Regions from separate parts of the Aeromonas sp. FDAARGOS 1409 genome, predicted to be linked through region 1. Evidence: predicted binding sites of a transcription regulator. Region 1 holds the regulator's gene; the other holds the start of a gene.
What was found. The regulator NrdR, encoded in region 1, represses ribonucleotide reductase genes. The targets are predictions, from matches to a motif close to CACNNTATANNGTG.
Positions count from the first base shown of each region.

Region 2: a site for NrdR is predicted at 5,395-5,408, ahead of nrdA (class 1a ribonucleoside-diphosphate reductase subunit alpha). Genes of this name have one in related genera too.

Region 1 covers NZ_CP077395.1:2,399,798-2,414,978, forward strand. Annotated here, with positions in the region: gene acs (acetate--CoA ligase) at 1-1,021, opposite strand, end outside; gene I6L39_RS11415 (GGDEF and EAL domain-containing protein) at 1,195-2,985, opposite strand; gene I6L39_RS11420 (hypothetical protein) at 3,091-3,459, opposite strand; gene torD (molecular chaperone TorD) at 3,467-4,111, opposite strand; gene I6L39_RS11430 (hypothetical protein) at 4,280-4,567, opposite strand; gene glyA (serine hydroxymethyltransferase) at 4,918-6,171, shown strand; gene nrdR (transcriptional regulator NrdR) at 6,324-6,773, shown strand; gene ribD (bifunctional diaminohydroxyphosphoribosylaminopyrimidine deaminase/5-amino-6-(5-phosphoribosylamino)uracil reductase RibD) at 6,863-7,975, shown strand; gene I6L39_RS11450 (riboflavin synthase) at 8,031-8,684, shown strand; gene ribBA (bifunctional 3,4-dihydroxy-2-butanone-4-phosphate synthase/GTP cyclohydrolase II) at 8,823-9,932, shown strand; gene ribE (6,7-dimethyl-8-ribityllumazine synthase) at 10,076-10,546, shown strand; gene nusB (transcription antitermination factor NusB) at 10,561-10,974, shown strand; gene thiL (thiamine-phosphate kinase) at 11,032-11,991, shown strand; gene I6L39_RS11475 (phosphatidylglycerophosphatase A) at 11,988-12,467, shown strand; gene I6L39_RS11480 (ABC transporter ATP-binding protein) at 13,243-14,967, shown strand; gene I6L39_RS11485 (ABC transporter substrate-binding protein) at 15,038-15,181, shown strand, end outside.
Region 2 covers NZ_CP077395.1:3,619,386-3,634,566, forward strand. Annotated here, with positions in the region: gene I6L39_RS16905 (alpha-amylase family protein) at 1-529, shown strand, start outside; gene gyrA (DNA topoisomerase (ATP-hydrolyzing) subunit A) at 612-3,359, opposite strand; gene ubiG (bifunctional 2-polyprenyl-6-hydroxyphenol methylase/3-demethylubiquinol 3-O-methyltransferase UbiG) at 3,559-4,275, shown strand; gene I6L39_RS16920 (HAD family hydrolase) at 4,275-4,961, shown strand; gene nrdA (class 1a ribonucleoside-diphosphate reductase subunit alpha) at 5,528-7,795, shown strand; gene nrdB (class Ia ribonucleoside-diphosphate reductase subunit beta) at 7,874-9,007, shown strand; gene yfaE (class I ribonucleotide reductase maintenance protein YfaE) at 9,074-9,388, shown strand; gene mltA (murein transglycosylase A) at 9,508-10,659, opposite strand; gene I6L39_RS16945 (DUF1289 domain-containing protein) at 10,810-11,061, shown strand; gene fruA (PTS fructose transporter subunit IIBC) at 11,135-12,859, opposite strand; gene pfkB (1-phosphofructokinase) at 12,856-13,845, opposite strand; gene fruB (fused PTS fructose transporter subunit IIA/HPr protein) at 13,845-14,945, opposite strand.

The sequences.
Region 1 (15,181 bases):
TGCGGTTGGTGGCCGGGTAATTCGGCACCCCTTCGAACATGAGCGTGGTGGCGCCGTTGGCGAGCGGCCCGTAGACCAGGTAGGAGTGGCCGGTGACCCAGCCCACGTCGGCGGTACACCAGTAGATGTCCTCCTCGTGGTAGTCGAACACGTACTTGAAGGTGAGGGCGGCATAGACCAGGTAGCCGCCCGTGGTGTGCAGCACCCCCTTGGGCTTGCCGGTGGAGCCGGAGGTGTAGAGCACGAACAGGGGATCTTCGGCCCCCATGGCCTCGGGCGGACAATCCGGGCTGGCGGCGGCGACGGCATCGTGCCACCAGATGTCCCTGTGACCATGCCAGGCGACGTTGCCGCCGGTGCGCTTGAGCACGATCACCTTGCTGACCCGGGTCTCCGGGTGGGTGAGCGCCTCGTCCACGTTCTTCTTGAGGGGGATGGGACGGCCGCCGCGCAGCCCCTCGTCGGCAGTGATGACGATGGTGGCCCCGGAGTCGATGATGCGACCCGAGAGCGCTTCCGGCGAGAAGCCGCCGAAGACGATGCTGTGCACTGCCCCGATGCGGGTACAGGCCAGCATGGCGATGGCCGCCTCCGGCACCATGGGCATGTAGAGACAGACCATGTCGCCGCGTTTGACCCCCTGGGCCTTGAGCACGTTGGCAAACTTGCACACCTCAAGGTGCAGCTCACGGTAGGTGATCTTGCGATCCTCGGCCGGGTTGTCCCCTTCCCAGATGATGGCGACCTTGTCGCCACGCTCGCTCAAGTGGCGATCCAGGCAGTTGGCCGATACGTTGAGCAGGCCGTCCTCGTACCACTTGATGGAGACGTGGCCCGGATCGTAGGAGGTGTTCTTGACGCGGGTGTAGGGGGTCATCCAGTCGAGGATCCTGCCCTGCTCCCCCCAGAAGGCGTCCGGATCCTGCACAGACGCCTGATACATGGCTTCATAACCTTCCTTGTCCAGCAGGGCGCCGTTGCCGATGTGGGCCTTGACCGGGTAGACCTTGCTCTCGCTCATCTCTCACTCCTGTGAATACATTTTCTTAATGATTGAGTAACAACTTATACCTTTGGTGCCGGAGGGCAATTAGACTTTTGGATAGCGACGAGGCGGGCCGATCGACATGGCCCGAGGGGATCACGAAGAAGGGAGCCTGGGGCTCCCTTCTGTCATTGGGCTGTCCGGGATCCTCAATGCCGTGTGGCGAGCATGGAGGCCATGTGGGGCTCCGGCAGGGGGTGGCTGAACAGGTAGCCCTGGCCTTCCTCGCAGCGCAGGGATTGCAGGAACTGGCGTTGAGGCTGGGTTTCGATCCCCTCCGCCGTGACCACCATGTCAAGGGAGCTGGCCAGCTGGACTATGGTGCGACACAGCTCCCGGCTGTGCTTGTCGTCGGGCAGCGCCTGGACGAAGGCCCTGTCTATCTTGATGCGATCGATGGGCAGACTCTTGAGCAGGCTCAGGGAAGAGAAGCCGGTTCCGAAGTCGTCGATGGCGATCTGCACCCCCAGCGCCTTGAGGCGGGTGAAGAGGCGCAGGCTGTGATCCACGCTCTGGATGATGCTCTCTGTCACCTCGATCTCCAGCCGCTCGGCGGGGAAGCCGGTCTCGGCCAGGATGGCGGTGACCCGCTCCACGTAGTCGGGAGAGCGCATCTCCCTGACCGACACGTTGACCGACAGCCTGGGAACGCTGAAGCCCTCGGCCAGCCACTTCTGCCCCTGCTGACAGGCGGTGCGCATCACCCACTCCCCGAGCTGCTCGATGAGGCCGCACTCCTCCGCCACCGGGATGAACTTGGCCGGGGAAATCATGCCCAGGCTGGGATGCTGCCAGCGCACCAGGGCTTCGAGACCGCTGAGGTTGCCATGGGCGAGATCCGCCATGGGTTGGTAGAGCAGGCGAAACTGCTGCTGTTCCATAGCCTTGAGCAGCCCCTGCTCCAGCAGCATCCGTTCCCTGATCTGCGCCGCCATGTCCGGGGAGTGGAACAGATAGCCGTTGCGACCCCGGCGCTTGGCCTCGTGCATGGCATTGTCCGCCGCACTGATGAGACTGTCCGGGGTCTGGCCATGCTCCGGATAGAGGGAGACGCCTATGCTGGCCGAGAGTCTCACCCGCTCCTGCCCGATGTCGGCGGGATCGTGCAGCCTGCGTTGCAGCCGTTCGATCAGCCCCACCAGTTCCTGCGTCTCCCCGATGCCTGGGAGCAGCACCAGAAACTCGTCCGCCCCCAGCCGGATGGCGACATCCCCGGGGCGCAGGCAGTGGCGGATGCGATCCGCTGACAGCTTGAGCAGCTGATCGCCGGCGTTGTGCCCCAGGTTGTCGTTGATGAGCTTGAAGCCGTCGAGATCGATGAAGAGCAGCGCCAGGGCCTGCCGGTTCAGGCGGGCCGTCGCGATCTCTATGGCGAGTCGCTCCTGCAGCAGGTGGCGATTGCCGAGGTCGGTGAGGGGATCGTGATAGGAGAGGTGCTGCAGTCTGGCCTCCATCTGGTAGAGCCGCTGTACATGGTGATGGGTCATCTCCTGGATCCCGAGAGGACCGGGCACTCCGGGGGGGAGGCGGGGCACGGGGACGAGCTCGCGCATGATGAGAAAGAGGCCGTTGAAGATGCCGTCGTCATCCAGCACCGGGCTGCAGCTCAGGCGCCACCGTCTCGGCGGCGCGGAATGGGTGGCCTCCATGTCGTCCAGCTCCACGTCGGCCTGCGCAGCGCCATGGCGCAGTTGCTGAAGCAAAGGGGCCAGCAGGGGGGCCTGGGCCGGACTGATTTCAAACAGCGTCTTGCCGACGTGGTCCGCCTGGGGGAGGCCGCTTCGCTCGGCAAAGCTGGCGTTGACGCCACGGCATCTGAACTCTCGATCGAACACGCCAATGCCAAACGGGGCCTGCTCGAACAACCGTTGCAACTCGTGAAGGGAGAGCGGGCCTGACAGATGCGGTGTCGGAACCGATTCGGGTAGCACTTTTTCCATGGAGGCTCCTGAATTGATTTCTTTGTCATTTGGACGGCTGTGTCAGTATGGCATGAAGTTTCAGGAGAGAAAGAAAGTGTGGGGAGGAGTTAAATCAACGGGATGTCAGCCTTTCTGGCGACCAAAGGCCTGGATGCCCCGCACGAACACGAGCCAGCCTACCAGATGAAACGGCAGCGCCATGGCGTAGAGCAGCAGCCAGTGACTCTCCGTGCCGCTGCTGTTGATGAAGCCGATCCAGGCGGCCAGCAGGGCCAGCATGCCCGCGATCTGGAAGCGGCGGCGCAGTACCACTTCCACCCCGAGATTGGCGAGGTAGAGGGTCAGCAGTATGCCGGCAAAACCGGTGAGCTGGGCGGTGCCGTAGAGTGCCCGATCCGGATTGAACAGCAGGACGACGAGGGGGGTAATGCCCTGATCCAGCGGGATCAGGGCCAGCAGCCAGCAGGCGATCAGCAGCAGGGCTGTCTTCATGGCGGGCTCAGTCGGCGGATTTCGCCGGTTTGACCAGGGAGAGGTAGTTGGCATCCATCTTCAGGAATACCCCCAGCAGCCGGGCGCTGGCACCGTAGAAGCCAAACGGGTCGGCGGCGCGGCAGGCCTGCTCGAAGGGCTCGAACCAAGCCAGCAGATGGCCGTGCAGCAGCCCTTCCTGTTCGCCGAGCCACTCCTCGCGAAGGGCAGCGGTGGTCGCCTCGGCGGCGCGGATGATGAGGTTGCCCATCAGATCCAGTTCGATGGCCAGGTGGTCGACAGGCTGCTGGTATTTCTCGCTGACATCGATAGCGAGCCGGTTCAGGCGCTGTTCCATGCGGCTACGCGCCGTGTTGTCACCATGAGCGGATTCGTATGGTTGCACCGCTTTGGGGGAGAGAAATAGCGCGTTGAAGTCGGCAGCCAGTGCAGTGGAGCGCTCCTCGCGAACCAGCAGGCGGGCGATGGCTTCGTTGAGTTCTGCCACCGCCTCGCGCATGGGATCCAGGGTGGAGAGACTCTTCAAGAAGCTGCGTACGTCATAGGTGTCGTATTCAGCGATCTGTGCATCACTGAGTTCGGCAGCGAACAGGGTGGAAAACCACCAGTAAAGCTCGGCCCGGCGTTCGCTGGTAGCCATGAATTCCTGCATTTTTCCTCCGTGGATGACAATCGGGAGTCATAGAGGCTCCCGATTCTAACGACTTTAAAAATAAAGGAAACTCACGGGGCGCTTTGGTCGGATCGCCCCTTGGCGAGCGGAGTGATGACGCAGGAGCAGGCGACGGTTCTCGCTCGCGACAGCGGACGCTGCGCGATCCTACTCCTCGACGCGATAGAGCGCCTGCTTGCAGCGGGGACAGATATGCTGGCGCCGGTAATCCAGCTGGTGCACCAGGCCCACAGCCTGCTGCTGGTGGTGGCCGCAATGAATGCAGAAGATGATATCCCCATCGGCGGCGCCGGGGTGGGCCGCCAGGTACTGCTCCCGAGTGGGCAGTGCTTCCCAGCGGGTGGTGCAGGCGCCCTTGCGGCTGCCGGTGTAGTAGACCCAGTAGAAGAGAGCGAAGACCGCGACAATCAAGAACAGCATCAGATGATCCATCATGGTGTTTCCCCTTGTGGTCCGGGATGAAAACGCATGGCGTGGCCTCTGCGGGGCCGGCAGAGGCCGCGCGGTCTAAAGATGTTATCTGTTAGTAAACGCTATATCCATGATCTGGCTCTGGTTTTTGGCTGCCAGTCGGCAGAGGCTGGTGGGGTGGCGGGGGCCGGCGACTCGCTGGCTGGGGTGAGCGGGCGCTGACCGGGAGGAGGAGCGGGTTTCGAGAATTGCGACGTATTTTACATTTTATAAACATTTTTTTGGGTGGTTGGACTGTCTCTTTGATCCAGCTCACGTTACAATGCGCGGGCCCACTTCACCTATCGCGCAAACGATTTTCAGGAGATAAACGGATGTTGAAACGTGACATGACCATCGCCGGCTATGATCCAGAGCTGTGGCAGGCCATCACAGACGAGACCCGTCGTCAGGAAGAGCACATCGAGCTGATTGCGTCCGAGAACTACACCAGCCCCCGCGTCATGGAAGCCCAGGGCTCCCAGCTGACCAACAAGTACGCCGAAGGCTACCCGGCCAAGCGCTACTACGGTGGTTGCGAGTATGTGGATGTGGTTGAAACCCTGGCCATCGAGCGCGCCAAGGAGCTGTTCGGTGCCACCTACGCCAACGTGCAGCCGCACTCCGGCTCCCAGGCCAACAGCGCCGTCTACATGGCCCTGCTGCAGCCGGGCGACACCGTGCTCGGCATGAACCTGGCCCACGGCGGTCACCTGACCCACGGCTCCCCCGTCAACTTCTCCGGCAAGCTGTACAACATCATTCCCTACGGCATCGACGAGTCCGGCAAGATCGACTACGACGAGATGGAGCGCCTGGCCGTTGAGCACAAGCCGAAGATGATGATCGGCGGCTTCTCCGCCTACTCCGGCATCGTCGACTGGGCCCGCATGCGCGAGATCGCCGACAAGATCGGCGCCTGGCTGTTCGTCGACATGGCCCACGTAGCCGGTCTGATTGCCGCCGGCGTCTACCCGAACCCGGTGCCCCACGCCCACGTGGTCACCTCCACCACCCACAAGACCCTGGCCGGTCCGCGCGGTGGTCTGATCCTCTCCGCCGCCGACGACGAAGATCTGTACAAGAAGCTGAACTCCGCCGTCTTCCCGGGCGGTCAGGGCGGCCCGCTGATGCACGTCATCGCCGGCAAGGCCGTTGCCTTCAAGGAGGCGCTGGAGCCCGAGTTCAAGACCTACCAGGCCCAGGTCGTCAAGAATGCCAAGGCGATGGCAGCCACCTTCATGGAGCGCGGCTACAAGATCGTCTCCGGCGGTACCGACAACCACCTGATGCTGGTGGATCTGATCGGTCGCGAGCTGACCGGCAAAGACGCCGACGCAGCCCTCGGCAAGGCCAACATCACCGTCAACAAGAACTCCGTGCCCAACGACCCGCGTTCTCCGTTCGTGACCTCCGGCGTGCGTATCGGCACCCCGGCCATCACCCGCCGCGGCTTCAAGGAGGCCGAGTCCATCCAGTTGGCCAACTGGATCTGTGACGTGCTGGACAGCCACGACAACGAAGAAGTGCTGGCGACCGTGCGCGAGAAGGTGCTGGACATCTGCCGCCGCTTCCCGGTCTATGCCTGATAACGGCCTATGCCCGGTTTGAGACCAATGCCACCCAATGGGTGGCATTGTTTTTTCTGGGCTTTTACCGGTTTTCCATGGCCGTGTTACACTGACCGGCCTAGCGCCAGCCCCCGGGGCCCGCGCCCTTTTTCATCCACGCCGGAGGTCCGATGCATTGCCCTTTCTGTAGTGCCGTTGATACCAAGGTGATCGATTCCCGTCTGGTGGCCGAGGGCCATCAGGTGCGCCGCCGTCGCGAATGCCTGCTCTGCCACGAGCGTTTCACCACCTTCGAGATGGCCGAACTGGTGATGCCCCGCGTCATCAAGTCCAACGGCTCGCGCGAGCCGTTCAACGAAGACAAGCTGCGTGCCGGCATATTGCGGGCGCTGGAGAAGCGACCGGTGAGCATGGAGGCCATCGAGAAGGCGGTCAACCACATCAAGTCCCGCCTGCGCGCCACCGGCGAGCGCGAGGTCGCCTCCGAGCTGGTGGGCAACCTGGTGATGGACGAGCTCAAGAGCCTGGACAAGGTGGCCTATATCCGGTTCGCCTCTGTCTACCGCAGCTTCGAGGACATCCGCGAATTCGGCGAAGAGATCGCCAAGCTGGAGAAGTGAGTTTTCCGTCCACCCAGACTGCGTTCGGCGGCGCGGCAACCGATGAGCCCGACGCCGGGAGAGGGGGATGTTTTGTCAGAGGAGCCCAGATGTTTAGTCAAGACGATTACCAATGGATGAGCCGGGCCCTCGAACTGGCCCGCCGCGGCCGTTACACCACGGCCCCCAACCCCTGCGTCGGCGCCGTGCTGGTGAAGGCCGGCGTGGTGGTGGGGGAAGGCTGGCACCAGCGGGCCGGCGAGCCCCATGCCGAGGTCTATGCCCTGCACGCGGCAGGGGAAGAGGCCCGCGGTGCCACCGCCTACGTGACCCTGGAGCCCTGCTCCCATCACGGCCGCACGCCCCCCTGCGCCGAGGCGCTCATCAAGGCCGGGGTGACCAGGGTGGTGGCCGCCATGGTGGATCCCAATCCCCAGGTGGGCGGGCGCGGCCTGCGCATGCTCTCCGAGGCGGGCATCAAGACCGATTTCGGCCTGCTGGCCGCGGAAGCCGAGGCCCTCAACCCCGGTTTCTTCAAGCGGATGCGCACCGCCTTCCCGCAGGTGACGGTCAAGCTCGGCGCCAGCCTGGATGGTCGCACCGCCATGGCGAGCGGCGAGAGCCAGTGGATAACCTCCCCCGAGGCGCGCCGCGACGTGCAGCGGCTGCGGGCGCGCCACGATGCGGTGCTCTCCAGCGCCGAGACCGTGCTGGCGGACAACGCCTCCCTGACCGTGCGCTGGCACGAGCTGCCCCCCTCGGTCAAGGCGGTCTATCCCAAAGAGACCCTGCGCCAGCCGCTGCGGGTCATCGTCGACTCGCAAAACCGGCTCACTCCGGATCTGCCCCTGTTCCAGAGCGAGAGCCCTGTGCTGCTGGCCCGCCACAAGGCGGACGGCGACTGGCCCGCTTGGGTGCAGCAGCTGGAGGTGCCGCTGCTGGATGGCAAGCTGGATCTGGTCAGCCTCTTCATGCTGCTGGCCAAGCAGCACAGCATCAACTCTGTGCTGGTGGAGGCGGGGCCGCGCCTCTGCGGCGCCCTGCTGGAGAAAGGGCTGGTGGATGAGCTGGTGCTCTATCAGGCGCCCAAACTGATGGGGGACGAGGGGCGCGGCCTGTTCCATCTGCCGGGGCTGACCCGCCTGTTCCAGGCCCCCAGGCTCAACCTCAAGGATGTGCGCATGCTTGGCCAGGATATTCGCATCACTGCGAAAATAGCCTGATTTTTCAATGTTCACGGGGGCATCCGTCGCCCCCGTCATCAGCAAGGTGATCTGCATGTTTACCGGAATTATCGAAGCGGTGGGAACCCTGGTAGAGCTGCGCCGCCAGGGGGAGGACATGGCCCTCACCGTGCACGCGCCGACCCTGGACTTCAGCGACGTCAAGCTGGGAGATTCCATCGCCACCAATGGTGTCTGCCTCACCGTGGTCGCCCTGGGTGACCAGCGCTATACCGCAGACGTCTCGCTGGAGACCCTGTCGCGCACCGGTTTTGCGGCGGCCAAGGTGGGGGACCCCGTCAACCTCGAGAAGGCGCTGATGCCCACCTCCCGCCTCGGTGGCCACCTGGTCTCCGGCCACGTGGACGGCATGGGCGAGGTGAAGAGCAAGTCCGCCAGCGGCCGTGCCATCGAATACTGGATAGAGGCGCCAGGCGAGCTCTCCCGCTACATTGCCGAGAAGGGGTCGATTGCGGTGGATGGCATCAGCCTCACGGTCAACGCCGTCCAGGGGGATCTCTTCCGGTTGACCATAGTGCCCCACACCGCCCAGGAGACCACCATCGCCCGCTGGAAACCTGGCTACAGGGTCAACCTCGAGGTGGATCAAATCGCCCGCTATCTGGAGCGGCTGATGACGGGCAAGCGCGAGGAGAGCAGCGGCAGCACCCTGACCCTGGATAAGCTGGCCCAGTCCGGATTCTTGTGAGCCGTTTTGCGGGAAAAACGCTTTTCTGTGATCCCGCTCCGATTGAAACGGGGCCGCGTGCCCCAATCTAGAGCGGAATGAACCCAGTTCGAACCGAGCCCGCGGGCTCATTTCCCAAGCACATTGATGGAGTAGCCCATGGCGCTGAGCACGACCCAGGAAATCATTGCCGATATCAAGGCTGGCAAGATGGTGATCCTGATGGATGACGAAGACAGGGAGAACGAAGGGGACCTCATCATGGCTGCCTCCTGTGTCCGCCCGGAAGACATCAACTTCATGGCGCGCTACGGTCGCGGCCTCATCTGCCTCACCCTGACCCGGGATCGCTGCAAACAGCTGGCGCTGCCGCTGATGGTGGACAGAAACAACGCCCAGTTCTCCACCGCCTTCACCGTGACCATAGAAGCGGCCGAGGGGGTGACCACCGGCATCTCCGCCGCCGATCGCGCCGTCACCGTGCAGGCGGCGGTCGCGCCCAATGCCAAGGCCTCGGATCTGGTGCAGCCCGGCCACATCTTCCCGCTGATGGCGCAGGATGGTGGCGTGCTGACCCGCGCCGGCCACACCGAGGCCGGCTGCGATCTGGCCCGGCTGGCGGGGTATGAGCCTGCCTCCGTCATCGTCGAGATCCTCAACGAGGACGGCTCCATGGCGCGTCGCCCGGATCTCGAGATCTTCGCCGAGCAGCACGGCATCAAGCTCGGCACCATCGCGGATCTTATCGAATACCGCAACCAGCACGAGACCACGGTAGAGAAAGTGGCCGAGTGCAAGCTGCCCACCGAATACGGCGAGTTCGACCTCGTCACCTTCCGTGACACCATCGACAACCAGGTACACTTCGCCCTGAAGAAAGGCGAGGTGAAGGCCGACCAGCCGACTCTGGTGCGGGTCCACCTGCACGACGTGCTGAGCGATCTGCTGCTGACCGACCGCCATAGCGCCCGCAGCTGGCCGCTGCCCAAGTCCATGGCCCGCATCGCCGATGAAGGGGGCGTGCTGGTGATCCTGGGGGCGGAAGCCCATGGTGCCGAGCTGCTGGCCAGGGTCAAGGGATTCGAGGCCGCCGACAAGGGGCTGGCGCCGGAAGGGGCCAAGTGGCAGGGCACCTCGCGCCGGGTCGGCGTGGGTTCCCAGATCCTCAAGGCGCTGGGGGTCGGCAAGATGCGCCTATTGAGCTCTCCCAAGAAGTACCATGCCCTCGGTGGCTTTGGTCTGGAAGTGGTGGAGTACGTCGGCGAGTAAGCGCTGCGTACGGTTGAATTCATCACCATGGCCGCCCGTTGCGGCCATGGTTTTTTGTCGCGGCTCTGTTGTGCTAGAATGCGTGCACTTTTGGCCGCGGCCCCATTGATGGCCCTACTGATTGCACAGAGACAGGATTTCCAATGAAGATTATCGAAGGAAATATCGCCGCTCCCGAGGCGCGTGTTGCTATTGTCGTTGCCCGTTTCAACAGCTTCATCAATGACAGCCTGGTGAACGGTGCGCTGGACGTGCTGAAGCGTCAAGGCCAGATCCAGGAGAGCAACCTGACCCTGGTGCGCGTGCCGGGTGCCGTCGAGATCCCCCTGGCGGCCAAGAAGCTGGCCAAGAGCGGTCAATACGACGCCATCGTCGCGCTGGGCACCGTCATCCGTGGCGGTACCTACCACTTCGAACTGGTGGCGAGCGAGAACGGCAAGGGGCTGGCCCAGGTGATGATGGAGTATGAGATTCCCGTTGCCTTCGGCGTGCTGACCACCGAAAACATCGAACAAGCCATCGAGCGCGCCGGTACCAAGGCGGGTAACAAGGGTGCAGAGGCTGCACTGAGCGCGCTCGAAATGATCAACGTCCTGAAACAACTGGACGTGTAACGAGGAGAAATGCATTGAAACCGTCCGAGCGCCGTAAGGCCCGTCATTGCGCTACCCAGGCCATCTACCAGTGGCAGATGACCCAGGCCAACGTGGGCGACATCGAAGAGCAGTTCAAGATCGATCAGGACACCAAGGGTGTGGACCTGAGCTATTTCCGCGATCTGCTGTTCGGGGTTGCGGTCCACTGCAACGAGCTGGACAAGGTGTTCGCACCTTTCCTCTCCCGTCCGCTGGAAGAAGTGGACATGGTGGACAAGGCGATCCTGCGTCTGGCGACCTACGAGCTGACCCGTCGTGAAGATGTGCCGCCGCGCGTGGTGATCAACGAAGCGATCGAGCTGGCCAAAGCCTTCGCCGCCGATGACAGCCACAAGTTTGTCAACGGCGTACTGGACAAGGTGATCAAGACGCTGCCCAAGCGTTGATCCCGCCGTCCGTCAGCATTTAAGAGAGGAGCCAGCTTATTGCTGGCTTTTTACTGTATGGGTGAATTTGAGCTGATTGAGAAGTACTTCAAGGCCCCCCACGCCCGCAAGGACGTGGTGATGGGACCTGGGGATGACTGTGCCCTGCTGACCCTGCCCCCCGACGTCCAGTTGGCGGTGAGCACGGATACCCTGGTAAGCGGTGTGCACTTCTTTCCCGACATGGATCCGGTGGATCTCGGCTACAAGGCGCTGGCGGTCAACCTGTCCGATCTCGCCGCCATGGGGGCGGAGCCGCGCTGGGTCTCTCTGGCCCTGACCCTGCCCGCCGTCAACGAGAGCTGGGTCGCCGGTTTCGCCGAGGGCTTCCTCGAGCTTGCCGAATACTACAACGTGGCCCTGGTGGGCGGTGACATGACCCGGGGTCCGCTCTCCATCACCGTTTCGGTGAAGGGATCGGTGCCTGCCGGCCGCGCCCTGCTGCGCAGCGGTGCCAAGGCGGGGGACGGCATCTATGTGACCGGCACCCTGGGGGATGCGGCCCTGGCCCTCTCCCACCTGCTGGGCAAGCGCACCCTCAACGAGAACCAGCTGGCGGCCGCGCTGCCCAGGCTCGACCATCCCCATCCCCGCATCCTGGCGGGCCAGGCCCTGCGCGGGCTGGCCAGCAGCGCCCTGGATCTCTCCGACGGCCTGGCCTCGGATCTCGGCCACATCCTCAAGGCCTCCGGGGTACGGGCCCAGATCGATCTCAACCTGCTGCCCCTCTCTCCCGTGTTGCAGGATGCAGTGCCCGCCAAGGATGCCTGGCAACTGGCGCTGGCCGGTGGCGATGACTACGAGCTCTGCTTCACCGTGCCCCAGGAACATCACGGTGCCCTGGACACGGCACTGGCCAATTGCGGCGTCAAGTTCACCCGCATCGGCCGTATCCTGGCCGGGGAACCCGGCATCGACTATATGCAGGATGAGCAGCCGGTCGAGCTCCATCTCAAGGGGTGGGATCATTTCGCATGAAGATCAAACCTGAGCTCAAGCAACTTAACCTGAGGAACCCGCTCCACCTGCTGGCGGTGGGGTTTGGCTCCGGCCTCTCTCCCAGGGCGCCGGGCACCATGGGGACGCTTGCCGCCATCCCGCTCTACCTGCTGGTGAGCGGCCTCTCCACCCCCTGGTTCATCGCCCTGCTGGTGGTGGGCTTCGTGGCGGGCATCCGCATCTGCCAGAGCGCCACCGACGCCATCGGCATGCCGGATCACGGGGCCATCGTCTGGGACGAGGTGATAGGCTTCGGCGTCACCATGATAGCGGCGCCCGCCGGCTGGGAGTGGGTGCTGGCCGGCTTCGTGCTGTTTCGCCTGTTCGACGTGCTCAAGCCCTGGCCCATCTCCTGGTTCGATCGCCGCATCCACGGCGGACTCGGCATCATGCTGGACGATCTCATCGCCGGTCTGTTCGCCCTGCTGTGCATGCAGCTGCTGGCCCGCTGGTAAGGGAGCCGGGGCAGGTCCGCCTGTCCCGTCTCATCTGCCTGCCAGCCCGGGTGGCAGGCAGCCTCCGATCCTGCGGCTCCCACCCCTCTCATCCCTCGTCGTGAATGGCCTTGTCGACCAGCGAGGGCCGCCATCTCTGGCTGGTCCTCTCGCCGCCCGTTGCCGTCCCATGCCAATGCTCGCCGGGACGAGGCCAGGCGTCTGGGCAGGGGCTTCCCGGCCCTGGGCCGTTTTGTATGCAATCCCTCCCGATCCACGCCGCCAACCGGCAAGGGCCTCTGGTTGAACATTCTGGATGGCCACTATTTATCTCTGCTTAGTTTTCCTTCTCCAAGATATGCTGTCGTCAAAAAAACATTTCACATAAATATTCACTACTCATTCGAGACTTGCCAGTTTATGTGGGGCAGTGGAAGTGGTGGTTTGTTATCATTTTGTTGAAACATAAATAGCAAATCTGCTCGTATTGCCAATGCAATATCTGGTAATGTGACTTTTACCAACATTTTACGCCCATGGTTCCAGCTTTATCTGGGCATAGTATTGCGAAATTGTATAACTGGATCATTTACACCCGCGGGCAAACCGACTAACTTACTCGCGGGTTATTCCAAAAAAATGCAAAAAACCCGCCCGGATCGCTGGTTTGGCTGCCTCATGGATTGAGCGTTTATTACACGACAACGGCTCTCGAGCAGTACCCAAGGCACAACCAGCATCTGCGGCTGATTTACGGACGAATTATTTGGGACGGATGTCCCCCGCAGAGGTAACCATGTCCTTGCTTGAAGTAAAAAACTTGCGGATCGAGTACCCCTCCCGCTACGGGGTGCTGGCCGCGGTCAAGGATCTCTCTTTTTCTGTTGAAAAGGGCGAGATCGTCGGCGTCGTCGGTGAGTCCGGCGCCGGCAAGTCCACCATCGGCAACGCCGTCATCGATCTGTTGAGCCCGCCCGGTCGCATCGCCCGCGGCGATATCTACCTCAACGGCGAGCTCATCTCCGGCAAGAGCCAGAACGAGATGCGAGCCATTCGTGGCTCCCGCATCGGCTTCATCTTCCAGGATCCCATGACCTCCCTGAACCCGCTGTTCACCGTGGAGCAGCAGTTGGTGGAGACCATCCTCGCCAACACCGACCTGTCCCGCGAGGCGGCCTTTGCCAAGGCCCTCGAGCTGATGGGCGCGGTGGGGATCCCGAACCCGGATGTGCGCATCAAGCAGTATCCCCACCAGTTCTCCGGCGGCATGCGCCAGCGGGTGGTGATCGCCATCGCCCTCTCCGGGGATCCCGAGCTCATCATCGCCGACGAACCCACCACGGCGCTGGACGTCTCCATCCAGGATCAGATCCTCCAGCTCATTCGCTCCCTGTGCAAGGAGCGCCAGGTAGGCTGCATGCTGGTGACCCACGACATGGGCGTGGTCTCCAACGTCACCGACAAGGTGGCGGTCATGTATCGCGGCGATCTGGTGGAGTTCGGCACCACCGAGCAGGTGCTGGGCCGCCCCAATCATCCCTATACCCGCAGCCTCATCTCGGCGGTGCCCCGCTCGGACGTCAAGCTGGTACGCTTCCCCCTGGTCTCCTACATCGAGGATGCCGGTGCACCGGATACCAGCATCGATCTGAAGACCCACTGGCTCGGCCAGAGTCAGGACGAGCGCGCCTATGAAGGAGCGCTGCTGCGGGTGGAGAACGTGGATCTGAAGTTCGTCACCAAGGACTCCATTTTCCCGAGCCGCCGCCAGTACGTGCGGGCCTGCAACAACATCAGCTTCGAGATCTTCGAGGGGGAGACCTTCGGCCTGGTGGGAGAGTCCGGCTCCGGCAAGTCCACCATAGCCCGGGCCATCACCGGCCTCTATCCGCCCGATGCCGGCAAGATCATCTTCGAGGGGATCGACCTCACCGCCCTGAGAGGGGAGCACGAACGTCGCCCCCTGCGCCGCCAGATGCAGATGGTGTTCCAGAACCCCTACTCATCCATGAACCCGCGCATGAAGGTGCGCGACATCATCGCCGAGCCGATCCGCTTCCACCGCCTGGCCGAGAGCGAGCGGCAGATCGAGCAGATCGTGGGGGATCTCCTGGATCACGTCGGCCTGGGCAGCGGGGCAGGGGTCAAGTATCCCCACGAGTTCTCCGGCGGTCAGCGTCAGCGCATCTCCATCGCCCGTGCCCTGGCGACCCGGCCACGCTTCCTCATCTGCGACGAGCCCACCTCGGCGCTTGATGTCTCGGTGCAGGCCCAGATCCTCAACCTGCTCAAAGACTTGCAGCAGGAGCTCGGGCTCACCATGCTGTTCATCAGCCACGATCTGCCGGTCATCCGCCAGATGTGCGATCGCATCGGCGTGATGCAGCACGGCAACCTGGTGGAGGTGGCCGAGACCGAGAAGCTCTTTACCAATGCCGCGCATGAGTACAGCCGCAAGCTGATCTCCCTCATGCCGGAGTTCAAGGGAATGTCCCGCGAGGGGCTGGAAATCGCAAGCTAGGAAAGAGCCGGCTCGCCGGTCTGCTTGTCAAAAAAAGTGTCAATAAAAAGCCAAAAGCATGGAGAAAGACATGAAGAAAGGATTATCCAAGATCGCCATGGCGCTGTTCGCCGCTGGTCTCGCGTTTAACGTCTCTGCCGCCGACATCAAGGTCGCCGTCGCTTCCGACGCCACCTCGCTGGACCCGCAGGAGCAGCTCTCCGGCCAGACGCTG
Region 2 (15,181 bases), 1.2 Mb from region 1:
GCTGGCCGATCCCGGTGCCTATGGTCAGGCGCTGCCGGGTAGCCGCGCCGTCACCTTCGCCATCACCCACGACATCCCCACCAACGACGGTTTCCGCTACCAGATCCTCAACCAGACCGACGAGAGACTGGCCTATGCCTACCTGCTCGGTCGCGATGGCGGCTCGCCTCTGGTCTACTCCGATCACGGTGAAACCAGGGACAAGGACGGATTGCGCTGGCAGGACTACTATCTGCGCACCGATCTCAAAGGGATGATCCGCTTCCATAACACAGTGCAGGGTCAACCGATGCAGCTCATCGGCAGTAACGACTGCTTCGTGCTGTTCAAGCGTGGCAAGCAGGGTCTGGTCGGCATCAACAAGTGCGACTACGAGCAGGAGTACTGGCTCGATACCGCCAGATTCGAGATGAACTGGTATCGCAACTACCGGGATGTGCTCGACCAGAATGCCGTGGTCAACGTGCAGAGCCAGTGGGTAAGGCTGACCATCCCGGCCCGCGGCGCCAGAATGTGGCTGCAGGAGTGACAGTGGGCTGGTAACGCCGAGCCAGATAGAAAACAAAAGAGCGACCGTGAAGGTCGCTCTTTTTTCTGGTCAGGGGGTACGATTACTCGTCGCCCGCCTCCCCTGCATCGACGGATCCCGTGTCAGCCGCGGTATCGGAGCCTTCGGACACCTCCCCCTCGACGGCCAGGGTCTCGGTTTCCTCTTCGTCACTCTCGGCAACGCGCTGCAGACCGACCACGGTCTCATCTTCACCGGTACGGATCAGACGCACGCCGCCGGTATTGCGGCCGATGACGCTCACCTCGGACACCCGGGTACGCACCAGGGTACCGCCGTTGGTGATCAGCATGATCTGGTCGGTATCTTCCACCTGGATCGCATCGATCACCTTGCCATTGCGTGAGTCCACCTTGATGGAGATGACACCCTGGGTGCCACGGCTCTTGGTCGGGTACTCGTCCAGCGCGGTGCGCTTGCCGTAGCCGTTCTCGGTGGCGGTGAGGATGGCGCCTTCGCCGCGCGGCACGATGAGGGAGACTACCTTGTCACCGGCGCCCAGCTTGATGCCGCGCACACCGGCGGCGGTACGGCCCATGGGACGCACGCCCTTGAAGGTGCCCTTGCTCTCGGTGCCTTCGCCGTTGTCGCTGCCATCATCGTCGTTGCCGGCATCGTCGTCGGCCTCGACTTCGTCGCTGGCATCCGCATCGGCGCGGCCACTGCCTTCCGCGAAGCGAACCACCTTGCCCGCGTCGGAGAAGAGCATGATCTCGTTGCTGCCGTCGGTGATGTCCACCCCGATCAACTCATCCCCCTCTTTGAGGTTGATGGCGCGAATGCCGGAGGAAAGCGGACGGCTGAAGTCGGACAGGCTGGTCTTCTTCACGGTGCCGTTGGCGGTGGCGAAGAAGACGTACTTGTCGGCCTCATATTCCTTCACCGGCAGGATGGCGGTGATGCGCTCACCCTCTTCCAGCGGCAGCAGGTTGATGATCGGACGGCCACGGGCGCCACGGGACGCCTCCGGCAGCTGATAGACCTTGAGCCAGTAGACCTTGCCACGGGTGGAGAAGCACAGAATGGTGTCGTGGGTGTTGGCCACCAGCAGACGCTCCACGAAGTCCTCTTCCTTGATCCGGGTGGCCGACTTGCCACGACCACCGCGGCGCTGGGCCTCGTAGTCGGAGAGCGGCTGATACTTCACATAGCCCTGGTGAGACAGGGTGACCACCACGTCTTCCGGGGTGATCAGATCTTCGATGTTGATCTCGGCGCTGGACATGCTGATCTCGGTGCGACGCTCGTCGCCGTACTGCTCGCGCACGGCCATCAGTTCGTCACGGATCACTTCCATCAGGCGCTCCGGGCTTGCCAGGATGTGCAACAGCTCGGCGATGAGATCCAGAAGAGACTGGCACTCTTCCAGGATCTTCTCGTGCTCGAGGCCAGTCAGCTTGTGCAGACGCAGGTCGAGGATGGCCTGGGCCTGGATCTCGGTCAGGAAGTACTGCCCTTCACGGATGCCGAACTCCGGCTCCAGCCACTCCGGACGGGCCGCGTCGTCGCCGGCTTTCTCCAGCATGGCGGCCACGTTGCCGAGCGCCCAGCCCTTGGCCACCAGCGCCACTTTCGCATCCGCCGGGGTCGCGCTGTGGCGAATGAGCTCGATGATGGGGTCGATGTTGGCCAGGGCCACCGCCAACCCTTCCAGGATGTGGGCCCGATCCCGCGCCTTGCGCAGTTCGAACACTGTCCTGCGGGTCACCACCTCGCGGCGGTGCAGCAGGAACGCATCCAGGATCTCCTTGAGGTTCATCACCTTGGGCTGGTTGTTGTCCAGCGCCACCATGTTGATGCCGAACGTGGTCTGCATCTGGGTGTGCTTGTAGAGATTGTTCAGCACAATCTCGCCGGACTCGCCGCGCTTGATCTCGATGACGATGCGCATGCCGTCCTTGTCGGACTCGTCGCGCAGGGCACTGATGCCCTCGATCTTCTTCTCTTTGACCAGCTCGGCGATCTTCTCGATGAGCCGCGCCTTGTTCACCTGATAGGGGATCTCGTGGACGATGATGGTCTCGCGACCGCTCTTCTCGTCCACCTCCACCTCGGCCTTGGCCCGCACATAGACGGAGCCGCGACCGGTACGGTACGCCTGCACGATGCCGGAACGACCGTTGATGATGCCACCGGTGGGGAAATCCGGGCCGGTGACATGGGTCATCAGCTCGTCGATGGTGAGGTCGCCATTCTCGATCAGCGCCAGACAGCCGTTGACTATCTCGGTGAGGTTGTGAGGCGGGATGTTGGTCGCCATGCCCACCGCGATACCGGAGGAGCCGTTGACCAGCAGGGTGGGGACCTTGGTGGGCATGACCGCCGGGATCATCTCGGTGCCGTCGTAGTTCGGCACCCAGTCCACGGTCTCTTTGTCCAGATCGGCCAGCAGCTCGTGGGAGATGCGCGCCATCCGCACTTCGGTGTAACGCATGGCCGCGGCGTTGTCGCCGTCCACCGAACCGAAGTTGCCCTGACCGTCGACCAGCATGTAGCGCATGGAGAAATCCTGCGCCATGCGGACGATGGTGTCATACACGGCACTGTCGCCGTGGGGGTGATATTTACCGATTACGTCACCGACCACACGGGCCGATTTTTTATAGGGCTTGTTCCAGTCGTTCCCCAGCTCGTTCATTGCATACAGAACGCGGCGGTGAACCGGTTTCAAGCCATCACGCACATCCGGCAGAGCTCGTCCTACGATCACGCTCATGGCGTAATCCAGATAGGAACTCTTGAGCTCTTCTTCGATGTTGACCGGCGTGATCTCTCTGGCCAGATCGCTCATAGAAAGCCTTAATCCCTAATTAGTTGTTCTTTGGCTTAAACAGCGCGACATGGTAACACACTGAGCCAAATACCTTAAGCCACAAATCCGGTAACAAGTCAGGCTGGTGTGACAAAGTCCGTCCGTTATAATGCCCGCCAGGACAATAGATTGCGCACCAGACTCCAAGCCGTGCGCCCTGCCACAGGATCATCAAAAAATGCACAGTGACGCCAATGTCGATCTGACAGAAATCGCCAAATTCGAAGCCATCGCCTCCCGCTGGTGGGACATGGAGGGCGAATTCAAGCCGCTGCACCAGATCAATCCGGTGCGCCTTGACTGGATCACCGACAAGAGCGGCGGCCTGTTTGGCAAGCGCGTGCTCGACATCGGCTGCGGTGGCGGCATCCTCTCCGAGAGCATGGCCCGCCGTGGTGCCCGGGTCACCGGCATCGACATGGGCAAGGAGCCCCTCGGCGTCGCTCGCCTGCACGCTCTGGAGCAGGGGGTGGAGCTCGAGTATCGCCAGATCACCGCCGAAGCCCACGCCGATGAAGCTCCCGGCCAGTATGACGTAGTCACCTGCATGGAGATGCTGGAGCACGTGCCGGACCCGGCCTCGGTGCTGCGCGCCATCGCCACCCTGGTGCGCCCGGGCGGCAAGGTGTTCGTCTCCACCATCAACCGCAACCCGAAGGCCTATCTGATGATGATCCTCGGGGCCGAGTACCTGCTGAAGATGGTCCCCAAGGGCACCCACGATCACAAGAAGTTCATCACCCCGGCGGAGCTGTGCCGCATGGGTGAGGCGGCGGGCCTGCTTGTGCGGGACATGAGCGGCGTGCACTATGCGCCGCTCTCCAACCGCTTCAAGCTCGGCAGGAACGTCGACGTCAACTACATGGTGGCGTTCGAGCGCCCGGAGCAAGGCTGATGAGCGTACCCCACCCGATGCCCCTTCGCTGCGTGCTGTTCGATCTCGATGGCACCCTGCTCGACACCGCGCCGGACCTCGGCGCCGCCGTCAACCACGTGCTGGTCAGCGAGGGCTTTGCGCCGCTCTCCGACGACATCATCCGCCAGACCACCTCCCACGGGGCGCTCGGGCTGCTCAGGGCCGGTCTTGGCGACGAGCTACTCGAGGAGCTGGGGGCCACTCGCCTTCGCACCGCCCTGCTCGACCATTACGCGGCCAACCTCTGCGTCGGCACCCGCCCTTATGACGGCATGGTGGACCTCATCGAATGGCTCGACGAACGGAAGATGCCCTGGGGCATCGTCACCAACAAGCCGGGCTTTCTCACCGAGCCGCTCTTGGCCACCCTGCCGGCACTTGCCAACTGCGGCGTCACCGTCAGCGCCGACACCCTGCCGGTGCGCAAGCCCGACCCCGCCCCCATGTTCTTTGCCTGCGAGCGGCTCGGGGTGGACGCGGCGCACTGCCTCTATGTGGGGGATCATGTGCGGGACATCGAGGCGGGCCGCAACGCCGGCATGCGTACCGCGGTGGCGGGCTGGGGTTATCTGCACGGCGACGAGGATCCCGCCCTTTGGGGCGCTGACTTGCACTTCGATACGGTGCAGGCCCTGCACCACTGGCTGCGCTACGAACTGGGCTGAGTTCGCCTCGCCGTCTTATAGATGGATTGCCCGGGCAGCTTTTGGGATCATCAATGTCCATATGAGCACCATTCATGCCTGACGGCCCGGCGTGCCAAATGAGAGAGGGATCTCAAACGATCCCTCTTTTTCACGGTTTGGCAAGCCTCCAGAGAGGGGGACAGGACACCTTTTGACCCTGTCTGCGCAAGGGATAACCAGACTGAATTTGCTAGTAAAAACACCCCGCTTTCGCAAGCAAAAAAAGTTATTTTAATTTTCCATCTTCGATTGCCGGACTTGCATTTGCCGGATCGGACGCATGAAAACCCGTTCGCTGTGAGCGTCCACTAACTCCACTCCCGACACCCACAATTTATCCACAGCAATTGCGTTATCCACAGATTGCAATGCCGTGCCGACCTCACTATCTTGTAGTTCGCATTCAAAATAACACTATATCTTGTGATTCATCGCGCATTACGCCCCTACCCCGTCGCCAGGATTGGTCCGTCGGGAGCGTCGCGCGATGGTTTTTCGGGAATCCACCGATGCCGCCAGGCATCAACTAAAGGGGTCATCAGCCAATGAACTTGTTTGTGACGAAGCGTAACGGACACAAAGAACCCATCGATCTGGACAAGATCCACCGCGTGCTCGACTGGGCCGCCGAGAAGCTCGACAACGTGTCGGTCTCCCAGGTGGAGCTCAAGTCCCACATCCAGTTCTATGACGGCATCCGTACCGCCGACATCCACGAGACCATCATCAAGGCTGCTGCTGACCTCATCTCCGAACAGAGCCCGGACTACCAGTACATGGCCGCCCGCCTGGCCATCTTCCACCTGCGCAAGAAGGCCTACGGCCAGTTCGAGCCGCCCCACCTCTACCAGCACGTCGCCCGTCTGGTGGACATGGGCAAGTACGACAGGCACCTGCTGGAAGACTACAGCCAGGCCGAGTTCGAGGAGCTGAACGCCCACATCGACCACTGGCGCGACATGGACTTCTCCTACGCGGCGGTCAAGCAGCTGGAAGGCAAGTATCTGGTACAAAACCGCGTCACCGGCGAGATCTACGAGAGCCCGCAGTTCCTCTACATCCTGGTGGCGGCCTGCCTCTTCTCCAAGTATCCGAAAGATACCCGTCTGGACTACATCAAGCGCTTCTACGATGCGGTCTCGACCTTCAAGATCTCCCTGCCGACCCCCATCATGAGCGGCGTGCGCACCCCGACCCGCCAGTTCAGCTCCTGCGTGCTGATCGAATGCGACGACAGCCTGGACTCCATCAACGCCACCGCCAGCGCCATCGTGCGCTACGTCTCCCAGCGCGCCGGAATCGGCATCAACGCCGGCCGCATCCGGGGGCTGGGCAGCCCCATCCGTGGCGGCGAAGCGTTCCACACCGGCTGCATCCCCTTCTACAAGTACTTCCAGACTGCGGTGAAGTGCTGCTCCCAGGGCGGCGTGCGCGGCGGTGCGGCCACCCTGTTCTACCCCCTGTGGCACACCGAGGTGGAGAGCCTGCTGGTGCTGAAGAACAACCGCGGCGTGGAAGAGAACCGGGTCCGTCACATGGACTACGGCGTGCAGATCAACAAGCTGATGTACCAGCGCCTCATCAAGGGCGGCGACATCACTCTGTTCTCCCCGTCCGACGCACCTGGCCTGTACGATGCCTTCTTCGCGGATCAGGACAAGTTCGAGGAGCTCTACGTCAAGTACGAGCAGGATCCGGCCATTCGCAAGAAGACCCTGAAGGCGGTGGACCTCTTCTCCCTGATGATGCAGGAGCGCGCCGGTACCGGTCGCATCTACATCCAGAACGTGGACCACTGCAACACTCACAGCCCGTTCGATCCGGCCGTGGCGCCGGTGCGCCAGTCCAACCTCTGCCTCGAGATCGCGCTGCCCACCAAGCCGCTCAACAACGTGGATGACGAGGATGGCGAGATCGCGCTCTGTACGCTGTCTGCCTTCAACCTCGGCGCCATCGAGAAGCTGGAAGATCTGGAAGAGATGGCGGATCTCGCCGTGCGCGCCCTGGATGCCCTGCTCGACTATCAGGACTACCCGCTCAAGGCCGCGATGAAGGGCAGCATGAACCGCCGCACCCTGGGGATCGGTGTCATCAACTACGCCTACTACCTGGCGAAGAACGGTGCCCGCTACTCCGACGGTTCCGGTCTGGCCCTGACCCACCGCACCTTCGAGGCGATCCAGTACTACCTGCTGAAGGCGTCCGTGCAGCTGGCCCGCGAGTTCGGCCCCTGCCCGGCGTTCAACGAGACCACCTATGCCCAGGGGATCCTGCCCATCGATACCTATAAAAAGGATCTGGACGCCCTGTGCAATGAGCCCCTGCACCTCGACTGGGAAGCGCTGCGCGAAGAGATCCGCACCGTGGGTCTGCGCAACTCCACCCTGACCGCCCTGATGCCGAGCGAGACCTCCAGCCAGATCTCCAACGCCACCAACGGCATCGAGCCGCCGCGCGGCCTGGTGTCGGTGAAAGCCTCCAAGGACGGCATCCTCAAGCAGGTGGTGCCGGAATACCACCGCCTCAAGGATCAGTACGAGCTGCTGTGGAAGCAGCCGAGCGTCGACGGTTACCTGCAGCTGGTCGGCATCATGCAGAAGTTCGTGGATCAGGCGATCTCCGCCAACACCAACTACGACCCGGCCCGTTTCGAAGGCAGCAAGGTGCCGATGAAGCAGCTGCTCAAGGACTTGCTGACCGCCTACAAATACGGCCTCAAGACCCTCTACTATCACAACACCCGCGACGGGGCCGACGACACCCAGACCGATCTGCAGGATGACGGTTGTGCCGGCGGGGCCTGCAAGATCTAACCGCGAAACGATCCGATGAACCGGGCGGGAGCAGAAGCTCCCGCCTTCCTGTTTCCCCTATTTCACGATATTCGAACCATGGCCTATTCAACTTTTTGCCAGACCCAAAACGATCAGCTCAAGGAGCCGATGTTCTTCGGCCAGTCGGTCAACGTGGCCCGTTATGATCAGCAGAAGCACGACATCTTCGAGCGGCTGATCGAGAAGCAGCTCTCCTTCTTCTGGCGCCCGGAAGAGGTGGACGTCTCCCACGACCGCATCGACTTCCAGGCCCTGCCCCCCCACGAGCAGCACATCTTCATCTCCAACCTGAAGTACCAGACCCTGCTGGACTCCATCCAGGGCCGCAGCCCCAACGTGGCCCTGCTGCCCCTGGTCTCCATCCCTGAGCTGGAGACCTGGATCGAGACCTGGGCCTTCTCCGAGACCATCCACTCTCGCTCCTACACCCACATCATCCGCAACATCGTCAACAACCCGGGCCAGGTGTTCGACGACATCGTGACCAACGAGCAGATCCTCAAGCGCGCCGGCTCCATCAGCCACTTCTATGACGATCTCATCGAGGCCACCTCCGTCTACCACCTGCACGGTGAAGGGACCCACCGGGTGGGGGGCCGCGAGGTCTCCATCACCCTGCGGGATCTCAAGAAGAAGCTCTATCTGTGCCTGATGAGCGTCAACGCGCTGGAGGCGATCCGCTTCTACGTCAGCTTCGCCTGTTCGTTCGCCTTCGCCGAGCGCGAGCTGATGGAGGGCAACGCCAAGATCATCAAGATGATCGCCCGTGACGAAGCGCTGCACCTGACCGGCACCCAGCACATGCTGAACCTGATGCGCAGCGGAAACGACGACCCCGACATGGCGGAGATCGCCGTCGAGTGCGAGCAGGCCTGCTTCGAGCTGTTCAAGGAAGCGGCCCTGCAGGAGAAGGAGTGGGCCGAGTACCTGTTCCAGGACGGCTCCATGATAGGCCTGAACAAGGACATCCTCTGCCAGTACGTGGAATACATCACCAACCTGCGCATGGCGGCCGTCGGCCTGCAGCCGGCCTTCGCAGGCACCAAGCAGAACCCCATCCCCTGGATCAACACCTGGCTGTCGTCCGACAACGTGCAGGTGGCGCCCCAGGAGGTGGAGGTGAGCTCCTACCTGGTGGGTCAGATCGACAGCGAAGTGCACGCCGACGATCTGGGTGACTTCGAGCTGTGATCACGGGCGCCGGGATGCAGGCCAGGTTGACGACATCACCGCCGAAACACCCGGTGGGATGGCGCCATGAGTGACGCCATCGGCACCCTGGCCCCTGCCCCGCTGGCGACCGGTGAGGCAGCGGCCGCGCCCCGGATCCACACCCAGGATGACGTGCTGCACGCAGAGCCCGGCGAGAGCCTGCTGGAGACCCTGGAGCGCCACGGCCACAGGGTCGAGTTCCAGTGTCGAAGCGGCTATTGCGGCGCCTGCCGCACGCCGCTCCTGGCAGGCAAGGTGCACTACCCTGCCGCCCCGCTAGCCTTTGTCTCGGTGGGTGAGTGCCTCCCCTGCTGCTGCAAGCCGGTGGGCGCCATCCGGCTCGATATCCGCAAGGGCTGACGGCCCTCTTCGCCAGGATCTTGCCCCGCAAACAAAAAGCCGCCGGATTGCTCCGGCGGCTTTTTTCATGGGGATATCCCGTCTCTCGGGCGAAGTGAGGGGCCGTGGCCCCTCATGCTTTACAACCAGGGCGCGGCGGTCGGTCCGTGGTGCAGGCCCAGCTTCCAGACCCGGCCAAAGTGCTTGTAGTGCCCCGCAGCCACCCCGGCCTTTTCTCCCATGCCGTGGTAGAGGTCGAGGTGGCCCTTCTTCACCGCCCCGCCCACATCCAGCGCGATCAAGAGGCGCAGCTGGTGCCTGCCGGTCCAGTTGCCCGCCTTGTCGAGCAGCGGCACTTCCGCGAGGATGGGGGTGCCCATGGGCAGCAGGGTCTTGTCGGCAGCCACCGCCGCCATGGGCAAGAGCGGAATGCCGGCGGCCCCCACCACGTCGTTGGTGGGACGGCGCTCGAAGAAGACATAGGAGGGGTTCTGCTCCACCAGCTCCTTGACGCTCTCCTCCGGCTGGCGGCTGGCCCACTCCTTGATGGCCTTCATGGACATCTGCTCCTTGGGCACCTCGCCACGGTCGATCAGCACCCGGCCGATGCTGACATAGCCGTGACCGTTCTTGCCGCTGTAGCCCAGGTACTGCAGCCGGTCGTCGTCGCCGTAGTGGACGAAGCCCGAGCCCTGCACGTCCATCAGGAAGTTGTCGATGAGGGACTTGCTGTAGCCGAGCTCCAACCCGCGGTTCGCCAGGGCCCCGTCGTGGATCTGGGCCCGGCTCGGGCAGCGGCCGCCGCAGTTGGGCATGGCGTAGATGGGGTACTTGTACTCGGCATCCGGGCGGTGACGCACCTCCAGCACCGGCGAGTAGTAGCCGGTGAAGAGCACGTTGCCCATGCGATCGGCGCCGCCCAGCTGGGCCAGGCTGATGCCGTACTGGGTGATATGGGCGGGATTGCCGCCATTGGCGACCCAGCGGGAGAGCTGGCGATAGAGCTCCCCGTAGCGGCTCGCCATGCGGCCGGAGCGCTCCAGTACCATCCGGCTCTGGGGGCCGAACTTGCTGTAGTCGGCGCCGGCGCGGCTGTTGACCCGCTCCACCCGCACCAGATCCCCCGCCAGGGCACCGTCCAGATACTGCTTGCCCAGATTCTCCGGCACCTCACAGTTCAGAAAACATCCGGATCCCGCCTTCTTCTGGGGCACCTTGACCGGTTCAGGGCTGCCCGCACAACCGGCCAGGCCCACCACGGCGGCGGCCAGCCAGTACGCATGTCTATTCATATGTCCTCATATAACACCGAGTGTCTTGCACGGCGGGGAAGATGCCAAAATTGCCCGGGGAAAGCAAACGCCTTCCGCCCCCGCACGGCGGATTTCTCCTGCGGGGATCTTCTGGGTTATAACAAGGTGACAGGATGTGAGGGATCGTGGATGGAACAGCTCGAATTCTTCCCGCTCCAGAGCCCCTGCATCGGGGTCTGCGAGCTGAACAACAAGGGGTATTGCAAGGGGTGCCTGCGCAGCCGCGAGGAGCGTTTCAACTGGCTCGCCATGACCCCGGCCCAGCAGCAGGAGGTGATGCGCCTGTGCCGGGGCCGCAAGGCCAGGGTCGAGGCCGCCCGTCGCAAGGCCAGAGAGAGCGAACCGCCCGAATCCCCCCCTCAACCCGGTCTGGATCTCTGACGCTTTCCACCCTTTTTGCCCACCATAAGAAAGGCGGCCCGCAGGCCGCCTTTTTCATTCACCGACATCCGACTCAGGCGGTCGCCAGCCTGGCCTGCTCCTCGCCGCGCTTGAGCATGGCGTAAGAGACACCGGTCAAGAGCGAGCCAGCCGCGATCGCCAGGATGTACATCATGACGTTGCTGATGGCGTTCGGGATGAAGAGCACGAACAGACCGCCGTGGGGCGCCACCAGTTCACAGCCAAACAGCATGGAGAGCGCACCGGTCAGGGCGCCGCCCACCATGCAGGCCGGGATGACGCGCATGGGATCCTTGGCGGCAAAGGGAATGGCCCCCTCGGAGATGAAGCACAGACCCAGCACGAAGGAGGCCTTGCCCGCTTCCTGCTCCGCCTTGATGAACTTCTTGCTGGCCAGGAAGGTGGCGATGCCCATCCCCAGTGCCGGCACCATGCCGGCGGCCATCACGGCAGCCATGGGGGCATAGGTCTTGGAGGCGAGCAGGCCGACCCCGAAGGCGTAGGCCGCCTTGTTGACCGGGCCCCCCATGTCGAAGCACATCATGGCGCCGATGATGACCCCCAGCAGCACGGCGTTGGCGGAGCCCATGTTGTTGAGGAACTCGGTCATGGCGTTCATGATGCCGGCCACCGGGCCGCCCACCACGTAGATCATGACCAGGCCGGTGAACAGGCTGGCAAAGAGCGGGATGATCAGGATGGGCTTGAGCGCCTCCAGGGTCACCGGCAGGCGCACCTTGTCGCTCAGGTACTTGGCGCTGTAACCGGCCAGGAAACCGCCGACGATGCCGCCGAGGAAACCGGCGCCCAGGGAGCTTGCCAGCATGCCGGCGATCATGCCGGGGGCCAGACCCGGACGGTCGGCGATGGAGTAGGCGATGTAACCCGCCAGCACCGGGATCATCAGGGCGAAGGCGGAGCCACCGCCGATCTTCATCAGGGCAGCGGCGAGGGTTCCCTCCTCCTTGAACGCCTCAATGCCGAAGATGAAGGAGAGCGCGATGATAAGGCCCCCCGCCACCACCATGGGCAGCATGAAGGAGACGCCGGTCAGCAGGTGCTTGTAGGGGCCCGCCTTCTCCTCTTTCTTGGGTTGGGCGCCGCCGCTGTGGCGATAGGTCTTGGCCTCGGTCCAGGCCTTGTCGAGCTCGGCGCGGGTCTTCTTGAGGGCCGCCCCCGTGCTGGTGCGATAGACAGGCTTGCCGTCGAAGCGGGCCATGTCCACCTCGATGTCGGTGGCGAGGAACACCAGATCGGCGGCGGCAATCTCGTCCGCCGTCAGGGCGTTCTGGGCACCGACCGAACCCTGGGTCTCGACACGGATCTGGTGGCCCAGTTGCTTGGCCATGGTCTCCAGGGCCTCGGCCGACATGAAGGTGTGGGCCACCCCGGTGGGGCAGGCGGTCACCGCGACGATGCGCTTGGCACCGGCAGCCGCCTTGGCCACGGCGGGCGCGGCCTGGTGGCGATAGACGCTGGCGCCGCTCGCGGCGGCCTCCAGCAGGGCGGCAGGATCCTGCAGCGCCAGGTCCATGTCACCCCGATAGAGCGGCTTGCCATCATAGGCGGCGAGATCAACGGGGCTGCTTGCCACCACCAGCACCAGATCGGCGGCGGCAATCTGCTCCTTGCCCGGCACCTGACGGGGTTGCACGCTGGAGTCGACGTCAAGCGTCAGCTCCCAACCCGCTTGCTTGGCCTGCTGTTCTATCCGTTTTGCAGCGAGAAAGCTGGTGGCAATGCCCGCCGGGCAAGCCGTAACCAGAATTGCTTTCATTGGGCATCTCCTGAGTTAGACATTGAATGGGTATGGGGTTGAGCCGGTGCCAGGTCATCCAGACGCTGTACGCGCACCCGCTCGAGCAAGGGATCCAGCTCGCGCACATCGTCGAAACCGACCGCGACCTGGCTGACCGCCAGGGCCGAGACGGCGGTGGCCAGACGCAGGGTCTGCTCCGGCGTCCAGCCGAGGCTGAGGCCATGGGCCAGCCCCGCCACCAGGGAGTCGCCGGCACCGACCGTGCTGACCACCTCCATGCGCGGCGGAATGGCCTGCCAGGTGGCGTCCGGGCCAAACCAGACGAGGCCGTCTGCGCCGTTGGAGACCACCACGTGGGGGATCCCGGCGGCCTGCAGCGCACGGGCACACTCGGCCTGATCGCTCAAGGTCCTGATGGGGCGCCCGGCCCACTGCTCAAGCTCCTCCAGATTGGGTTTGACCAGGGTCGGCGCCGCCTTGAGCCCTTCCCCCAGGGCCGCGCCGCTGCAATCGAAGATCACCCGCTTGCCCCTGGCCTTGAGCAGCCGAATAAGCCGGGCGCAGTAATCGGGGGCCACCCCCTTGGGCAGACTGCCCGCCAGCACGAACCAGTCGGCCTGAGGGGCCAGCTCGTCCAGCGCCGCCTCCAGGGCGCTCACGTCGGCGTCTCGCACGGTGAGGCCCGGCAGGTTGAGATCGGTGACCCGGCCCGATTGCTCGGAGATCTTGACGTTGATCCGGGTGCTCCCCGCGACGCGCACGAAGCGATCGGCCAGGGCACGCTCCTCGAACAGGGTGACGAAGCTCTGTTGGTTCTCGGCGCCAAGCCAGCCGGTCAGGCCCACGTCACGACCGAGATCTTTCAAGACCATGGCGACGTTGATCCCCTTGCCGGCGGCGCGCAAGTTGGCCTCGCCCACCAGGTTCACCTCCCCCAGGTGCATGGCTTCCAGGCGGGTGGTGAGATCCAGCGCCGGGTTCAGGGTGATGGTGACGATGTCCATCAGTGCGCCCCCTCGCCCAGACCGGCGGCGATGGCCTCGCCCAGCCCCTTGAGGGCCGCTTCGGCATCCGGCCCTTCGGCACGAAACGCCAGACGGTGCCCGCACTTGACCCCAAGGCCGATGACCTTCATCAGGCTCTTGGCGGAAACCGCCTCGCCGCTGCCATCCAGGTTCGCGACGCGAATGTCGGATTCATACTCCTTGGCCACCTTGACCAGCATGGCGCCCGGGCGGGCGTGCAACCCGTGGGGGTTGACGATGGTGAAGGTGTCGGAAAGACCGCTGGCCGGGCCTGTCTGCAGCATGCTCAACCCGTCGGCGCCCGCGAGCGTCCCGAGCTGACCGGCGGCGGCCAGTTTGGCCAGGTTATCGAGCTGCGCCAGATGGCCGCTATCTGCGGCGCAGAGCAGCAGCAGGGCGCTGACCGGTTGCTCCCCTACGCTCAGCACAGTGCTAGGCGTGGCCAACACCCAGCCAGTCTGGGCCGCCAGGGCGCGGGCCAGCCAGACCCCCTCCCCCAGATGTACGGGCTCGCTAGCCAGCAGGGCGCTCACCATGGCGGCCTCCCCCCAGCCAGCGGATTTGGCACGGGCAGCGGCGCCCAGCAACAGCTGGTCGCGATCGTCCGCCGGGAAGTCGGCCAGGGTCAGGAACTGCACCTCTTTGGCCGCCGTCGCCCCGGTCAGGATATTGATGATGCTCTCTTCATCGGTGGCTTCCTTCAACTGAGCGGCCGCCTGTTCATCACCCAGCACGTGGGTGAGCTGGCGCAGTATGCCCAGGTGCTCGTCGGACTTGGCGGCGATGCCGATGGCCACATAGGCAGTCTGCCCGTCGTCCCACTCGATGCCGTGGGGGAACTGGGCCACAATGACGCCTGTGCTCTTCACCAGATGGCGGGTGTCGGTGGTGCCGTGGGGAATGGCGATGCCGCTGCCCAGGTAGGTGGCGTGCTGCGCTTCCCGCGCCAGCATGCCGTCCACATAGCCCGCCTCCACCAGACCGGCCTCGGTCAGTTTGCTTGCCAGCAGGGCGATGGCGTCCGCCTTGGTCGTCACCGTTTGTCCCAGCAGGATTTGCTGTCGCGCCAACTTCAACATAGAGATTCTCCATCAGGTCCGGCGGCGCCTCGCGGCGTACCGGCTCAACTCAATTTTCGGGTAACTAGCCTGCTGACAATAGACGGGGATCTCTCGCTTTGGTGAGCCGCAACCCATTTCAAAGCTCAGATAATCATCGCCTACTGACAAGCTGAATCGTTTCACTTACACTCAGACTGAATCGTTTCAGCCAATTGTTCAAGATCCCACGGAGAGCAGGTTTCAATGATATGATC